One region of the Pantoea sp. SO10 genome, then DNA from elsewhere that is predicted to be linked to it. Evidence: riboswitches for the same ligand, from Rfam matches in the RefSeq annotation. Region 1 holds a riboswitch; each other region holds the start of a gene.
What was found. Region 1 has a riboswitch for thiamine pyrophosphate ahead of FCN45_RS21700 (FAD-dependent oxidoreductase). Riboswitches for the same ligand answer to the same signal wherever they lie in the genome.
Positions count from the first base shown of each region.

Region 2: linked by a shared signal. The riboswitch ahead of thiC (phosphomethylpyrimidine synthase ThiC) and the one ahead of FCN45_RS21700 (FAD-dependent oxidoreductase) in region 1 are both predicted to bind thiamine pyrophosphate.
Region 3: linked by a shared signal. The riboswitch ahead of thiB (thiamine ABC transporter substrate binding subunit) and the one ahead of FCN45_RS21700 (FAD-dependent oxidoreductase) in region 1 are both predicted to bind thiamine pyrophosphate.

Region 1 is NZ_CP040096.1:475,728-477,989, forward strand. Features, by position in the region: gene FCN45_RS21695 (6,7-dimethyl-8-ribityllumazine synthase) at 1-397, opposite strand, end outside; TPP riboswitch at 573-692, shown strand; gene FCN45_RS21700 (FAD-dependent oxidoreductase) at 822-1,766, shown strand; gene thiS (sulfur carrier protein ThiS) at 1,750-1,947, shown strand; gene FCN45_RS21710 (thiazole synthase) at 1,951-2,262, shown strand, end outside.
Region 2 is NZ_CP040095.1:257,389-259,650, reverse strand. Features, by position in the region: gene nudC (NAD(+) diphosphatase) at 1-165, opposite strand, end outside; gene rsd (sigma D regulator) at 254-760, shown strand; TPP riboswitch at 993-1,093, shown strand; gene thiC (phosphomethylpyrimidine synthase ThiC) at 1,184-2,262, shown strand, end outside.
Region 3 is NZ_CP040095.1:730,934-733,195, reverse strand. Features, by position in the region: gene sgrR (HTH-type transcriptional regulator SgrR) at 1-814, shown strand, start outside; TPP riboswitch at 850-945, shown strand; gene thiB (thiamine ABC transporter substrate binding subunit) at 992-1,978, shown strand; gene thiP (thiamine/thiamine pyrophosphate ABC transporter permease ThiP) at 1,978-2,262, shown strand, end outside.

The DNA.
Region 1 (2,262 bases):
CCGCTTCTTTGCCTTTCTTAATAAAATGCTCGGTATAGAAGTTTTCAATCACATCAACCGGCTGGAAGTTATGTGGCGTTAATGAAACGGAGAACACCGGTACGTTGGTGGTCAGCTGCACATTCATCAAGCCATCAACCACCGCAGCGGCAACGAAATCATGGCGATAGATACCGCCGTCAACCACCAGCGCAGCGCAGACGATCGCATCGTATTTGCCGGTTTCGGCCAGACGCTTAGCCAGCAGCGGCATTTCAAATGCGCCAGGCACTTCCAGCACTTTTAATTGTGCTTCTACGGATTGATCGGCTAATTCTTTTTCAAAACCCACCAGGGCATTATGGACAATTTCTTTGTGCCAGCCGGCTTTAATAAATGCAATTTTAATATTGTTCATGGTTATTCCGACATCACCTGTAATGTTTTCTTGCGCATAAAATAATGTGTTTGTATACCATATGTTACGTTTGTGATCCACAAAGCCTAAGTAGCGATAAATGCCGTGATGCTAAATGCCACGTAAAGCATCCGGTTATTCCGCGCTTGACGGCGACCATCGCCTGCAATACAAATAGACGCGTCGGGGGAGTCTCGCCAAAGAGACTGAGAGGCTAATAGCGCACTGCGCGGTTTAGCGACCCTTTGAACCTGACCCAGTTGATACTGGCGTAGGAAGACTGACAGTCTTGTTTTTTGGGCTGTCTGGCGCTCAAACAATCTCGATGGACGCGCCATTTCCCTTCTCCTGTATCTGCGGGTCTCAGCTAACACTGAGAGGCCGATGTGAATTCCCCCTGTTTGAACATCCTGGAACCGGCGCTGTGAGCCGCTGGAGCGTGCTTGGCTGCGGCGTGGCGGGCCTATGCGTAGCCACTTTGCTGGCGGAACGCGGTGAAGGCGTTGAGGTGATGGGCGATGACGCGCGCCGCCCGGCATCGTGGTTTGCTGGCGGCATGCTAGCGCCCTGGTGTGAAGCCGAAAGCGCGCCGCGCGATGTTATCACTCTTGGGCAACACGCCGCCGCGTGGTGGCAACAGCGCGTCAGCAGCGTCGAGCATCAGGGCACGTTGGTGGTTGCGCCGCCGCGCGATAGCCTGGAACTCAATCGTTTCGCCCGCATGACCGAGCAGCATCAATGGGTCGATCCCGCCAACATTGAACCGGCGCTGGAAGGGCGCTTTGCGCGCGGTCTGTTTTTCGCCGGGGAAGCGCATCTCGATCCGCGTCTGGCGTTGCAGGAGATGCGTGACGCGCTGATCGCGCGCGGCGTGTCATTCAGCAATCACGCGCCGAGCGGCCAGATTATCGATTGTCGCGGCATCCACGCCGCGCCGCATCTGCCGCGCCTGCGTGCGGTGCGCGGCGAGATGCTGATTTTGCACAGCGATGAAGTGCAGTTTTCCCGCCCGATTCGTCTGCTGCATCCGCGTTTTCCCTGCTATCTGGTGCCGCGTCGCGGCGGCCACTTTATGCTCGGCGCCACCATGATTGAGAGCGACGATGCCAGCGCCATCAGCGCGCGCGCCATGATGGAGTTACTCAGCGCCGCCTATGCCATCCATCCCGCCTTAGCCGAAGCGCGCGTGATTGAGAGCGGTAGCGGGCTGCGTCCGGCCTATCCGGCGAATCTGCCGGAAATCCACTATCACAATCACACTTTTTATCTCAACGGCATGTATCGCCACGGTTTTCTGCTGGCGCCAATGCTGGCAGAGCAGCTGATGCAACGCATTTCTGGGGAACTCAACAATGAATATTCAGCTTAACGGCCGCGCCATCAGCACCCAGGCAACAAGCCTGAGCGAATTGCTGATCGAGCAGCAAATTGATGTGGCCTGCGTCGCCACCGCCTACAACGGTGCGTTTGTGCCAAAAAGCCAGTACGACACGCAGCGGCTGGATGAAGGTTGCCAGCTCGAAGTGCTGTCACCGATGCAGGGAGGTTAAGCGATGTTTTACGATTTTGAACCGCAATCACGCTTCCTGCTCGGCACCGCCGGTTATCCTTCGCCCGCCATTTTGCAGCAGGCGATTGCCGCCTCCGGCACCGACATCATCACCGTCAGTTTGCGGCGCGAAGGCGCGGCGGGCGCGGCATTCCGCGAACTGCTGACTGGGCTCAACATCCGCGTGTTACCGAATACCGCCGGTTGTCACACGGTAAAAGAGGCCGTCACCACCGCGCACATGGCGCGCGAACTGTTCAACACCGCGTGGATCAAACTGGAAGTAATCGGCCATGCCGACACGCTGCAACCCGAT
Region 2 (2,262 bases), on a different replicon from region 1:
CCAGACATTCTCACCCTGCCACTCGCCGATCAAAATCGCGTTGCTGCCGCTGAGGCCAAAATCGCTGGCTAAGCCATGCGGCAATTCGCCCTGCGGCAACCAAAGTTTTTGCTCATGGCTGACAACCCACCATCCAGCGTCTAAGCTTGAGATCTCACGTTGCATCTTAATCGTTGTCCTTAGCGTCAAATCGCACGCTGAAATCCTAATATTAAGTGTGTAATAAACAACTATAACCTACCTGGAGCCCCATATGCTTAACCAGTTAGATAACCTGACAGAGCGTGTAGGCGGCGGAAATGAATTGGTTGATTCATGGCTGCGCGCCCGTCGACAGCTGCTCGTCACTTACTACGAGCTTATTGGCATGAAGCCACAAAAAGATGCGTTATCCACGCTGGATGAACAGGCGCTGGACGCATTTTGTCACAACCTGGTGGATTACCTTTCCACCGGCCATTTCAGCGTGTATGAACACATCATTAGTGAGATGCAGGGTGATAGCCCCTTATTCGTCGCTGCGCAGATTTACCCGGCACTGGAGGCGAATACCGATCGCATCATGCAGCTCTACGACAGCCATCTGCAGCAAGCGATTAACGATGATAATTGCGTGGATTTTCAAACCGCGCTCTCCGAAGTCGGCGAGGTGCTGGAATCGCGCTTCACGCTGGAAGATAAGCTGGTGCAACTCGCCTGGGACAACCAGCTGGCGCTTCCGCCGGTTGCCAACGATAGCGCCATTGCCCGCCCGGCTTAACATCCTTAAGTTGTAAAAAACTTGTTATTCCAGAAAAGCCCTCTTATGCTGAATGGGCTTTTTTATTGCCTCTTCAAAACATCAAGAGGCAAATTTTGCGGTTTAAGCGTAGCGTGCGCAGCCAGTTTGCACTCGGACAGCGCGCAGGGACCGGAGCGTACACGTAGTACGTGACGGTCACGAGCACTGCCCAGGTGCAAAATGGCAAGCAAAGTAGCTTAAACCACAAAACACCAACTTGTCGGAGTGCCCTCTGGGGCTGAGACCGTTAATTCGGGATCCGCGGAACCTGATCAGGTTAGTACCTGCGAAGGGAACAAGAGTAGACATTATCAGCACGGTGCATGCTGGCGCCCGGCACCGTACCTGTTACTCCTTCCGAACTCTGGACAAGCAACTTCCAACCGTTACCGGAAACTTGCTATGTCTGCTAAAACTTCTCGTCGTGAACAACGCGCTCAGGCGCAAGAATTTATCGATTCCCTGCAGGGAACCGCTTTCCCCAACTCCAAACGTATCTGGATCACCGGCAGCCGCGCGGATATTCGCGTGCCGATGCGTGAGATACAGCTCAGTCCAACGCACATAGGCGGCAGCAAAGAGAATCCGCACTATGAGCCAAATGAAGCGGTGCCGGTTTACGACACCGCCGGGGCTTATGGCGATCCTCAAGCCACCATTGATGTGCATCAGGGACTCGACAGGCTGCGTGCCGGCTGGATCGAAGAACGTGGCGACAGCGAAACCATCCACCAGCTGAGTTCCAGTTACACACAGCAGCGTCTGGCGGATGAAGGCCTGGACCATCTGCGTTTTGAGCAGTTGCCGCAACCGCGCCGTGCCAAAGCGGGTCGCCGGGTTACCCAGCTGCACTATGCGCGTCAGGGCATCATCACGCCGGAGATGGAGTTTATCGCGCTGCGTGAAAACATGGGCCGCGAGCGTATTCGCGGTGAAGTGCTGTTACAGCAGCATCCGGGTCACAGCTTTGGTGCCAATCTGCCAGAAAATATCACCGCGGAATTTGTCCGTCAGGAAGTCGCCAGCGGCCGCGCCATCATCCCTTCGAACATCAACCATCCCGAATCCGAACCGATGATTATCGGCCGCAACTTCCTGGTGAAAGTGAATGCCAACATTGGCAACTCTGCGGTGAGCTCATCTATTGAAGAGGAAGTGGAGAAGCTTGTGTGGTCAACGCGCTGGGGCGCAGACACTGTGATGGATCTCTCAACCGGCCGCTACATCCATGAAACGCGTGAGTGGATTTTGCGCAACAGTCCGGTGCCGATTGGTACGGTGCCGATTTATCAGGCGCTGGAGAAAGTGAACGGCATTGCAGAAGATCTCAACTGGGAGATTTTCCGCGACACGCTGCTGGAGCAGGCGGAACAAGGCGTTGACTACTTCACCATTCACGCTGGCGTGCTGCTGCGCTATGTGCCGATGACGGCCAAACGCCTGACCGGCATTGTGTCGCGCGGTGGCTCGATTATGGCGAA
Region 3 (2,262 bases), on a different replicon from region 1:
CGCCGCCTTTGATGATTACTTTGGCTATCGCGCGCTGATTGACGATGTGTCGATTTGGGTGCTGCCGGAGATCAGCGACGAGCTGGTGTATGCCGGAGTCAAGTTGCAGGGCGAAACCGCCGATGAAAAATCGGAAGAGAGTCGTCTGGAAGAAGGCTGCTACTTCTTGCTGTACGATCAGCGCTCCGAGTTGGGTCGCGATGCGCATTTCCGCCGCTGGGTAAGCTATCTGTTTAATCCCATCGCCTTACTGAATCATGCAGGCGTCGGCTATCAGCGTTACTGGTTCCCGGCTTATGGCTTGCTGCCGCGCTGGCACCATCGCCGCGATCTCACCTCCGCCGATAAACCGGCAGGCTTAACTCAGCTGACGCTGAGCTGGTACAGCCATCACGTTGAGCATGAAGGTATCGCTAACGCGCTACGACCGCTGCTGGCGCAGCAAGGTGTCGAGCTAATTACTCGTGTCGTGAGCTACGAAGCGTGGTTCGAGGGCGAAGGTGAAAGTGATATCTGGCTTGGCAGCGTCAACTTTACCCTGCCGCTGGAGTACGCGCTGTTCGCGCAACTGTTCGAGCTGCCGTTGATGCATCACTGCATCCCGATTGACTGGCAAGCCGATGCCGCGCGCTGGCGGCAGAAAGCGTTACCGCTGGCGGAATGGAGCAAACAGCTGATCGACCGCGACTATCTGCATCCGCTGTTCCATCACTGGCTGCTACTGGAAGGGCAACGCAGTATGCGCGGCGTGCGGCTGAATACGCTCGGCTGGTTTGACTTCAAATCAGCCTGGTTTGCACCACCGGAGCTGTGATCCTTTCGCGCTGTCATATAAATGTCTAGAATGAGCCGTTCTCAACGGGGTGCCTTGATATCAGGGCTGAGAGAAACCCGTCGAACCTGATCCGGCTAATACCGGCGTAGGGATTTGAGATGCCTCACTCCTCAGATCCTTTGCGACTCAACATCTCTTCTCCTCAAGGAGCGCAAAGTGTTAAACAAAGTTCTGCCTATGTTGCTGCTGGTTACGGCACCGGCTTTCGCTGCCAAACCGGTTCTGACTGTTTACACCTACGATTCGTTCTCTGCCGATTGGGGCCCCGGCCCGGCGGTAAAAAAAGCCTTTGAAGCGCAGTGCGACTGCGAGCTGAAGTATGTGGCGCTAGAAGATGGCGTATCGCTGCTCAATCGCGTGCGCATGGAAGGCAAAAACAGCAAAGCCGATGTGGTGCTCGGGCTGGATAACAATCTGGTGCAGGCAGCGGAGAAAACCGGCTTGTTTGCCGAAAGCAGCATCGATACCCGCAGCTTAAAACTGCCGGATGGCTGGAACAATCAAACCTTTATCCCGTTCGATTATGGCTACTTCGCTTTCGTCTACGATAAAAACAAACTGAAGAACCCGCCGAAAAGCCTGAAAGAGCTGGTCGAAAGCCCGGAAAAATGGCGCGTGATTTATGAAGATCCGCGTACCAGCACGCCGGGTCTTGGCCTGCTGCTGTGGATGCAAAAAGTGTATGGCGATAACGCAGCTGATGCGTGGCAGAAGCTGGCGCAAAAAACCGTTACCGTCACTAAAGGCTGGAGCGAAGCTTACGGCCTGTTCCTGAAAGGCGAAAGCGATCTGGTGTTGAGCTACACCACGTCTCCGGCTTATCACATTATCGAAGAGAAGAAAGAGAACTACGCCGCGGCCGAATTCAGCGAAGGCCACTATTTACAGGTGGAAGTCGCCGCGCAGCTCGCCAGTAGCAAACAGCCTAAGCTGGCGCAGCAGTTCATGCAGTTTATGGTTTCTCCGGCCTTCCAGCAGACCATTCCTACCGGCAACTGGATGTATCCGGTGATCAAAAGCGATCTGCCAGCCGGTTATCAAACGTTGCAGGTGCCCGCGAAGGCGTTGCAATTCACGCCAGCCGAAGTCGCCGACCATCGCGCCGCGTGGATCAGCGCATGGCAAAGCGCCGTTAGCCGTTAATGCCCGGCTGGTTGATTCCCGGCAGCGCCATCGCGCTGATGCTGTGCGCGGTGGCGCTGCTGGCGTTTGGCGCATTGGTGGTGGTCGCTCCGGCCACCGACTGGCGCGCGCTACTCGACGACAGCTATTTGCATCATGTGCTGCTGTTCTCGTTTGAGCAGGCGCTGCTGTCGGCGCTGCTGTCGGTGCTGCCCGCGATCCTGCTGGCGCGCGCGCTCTATCGCCGCCGTTTTCCGGGACGCAATCTGTTGCTGCGCCTGTGCGCCATGACGCTGGTGCTGCCG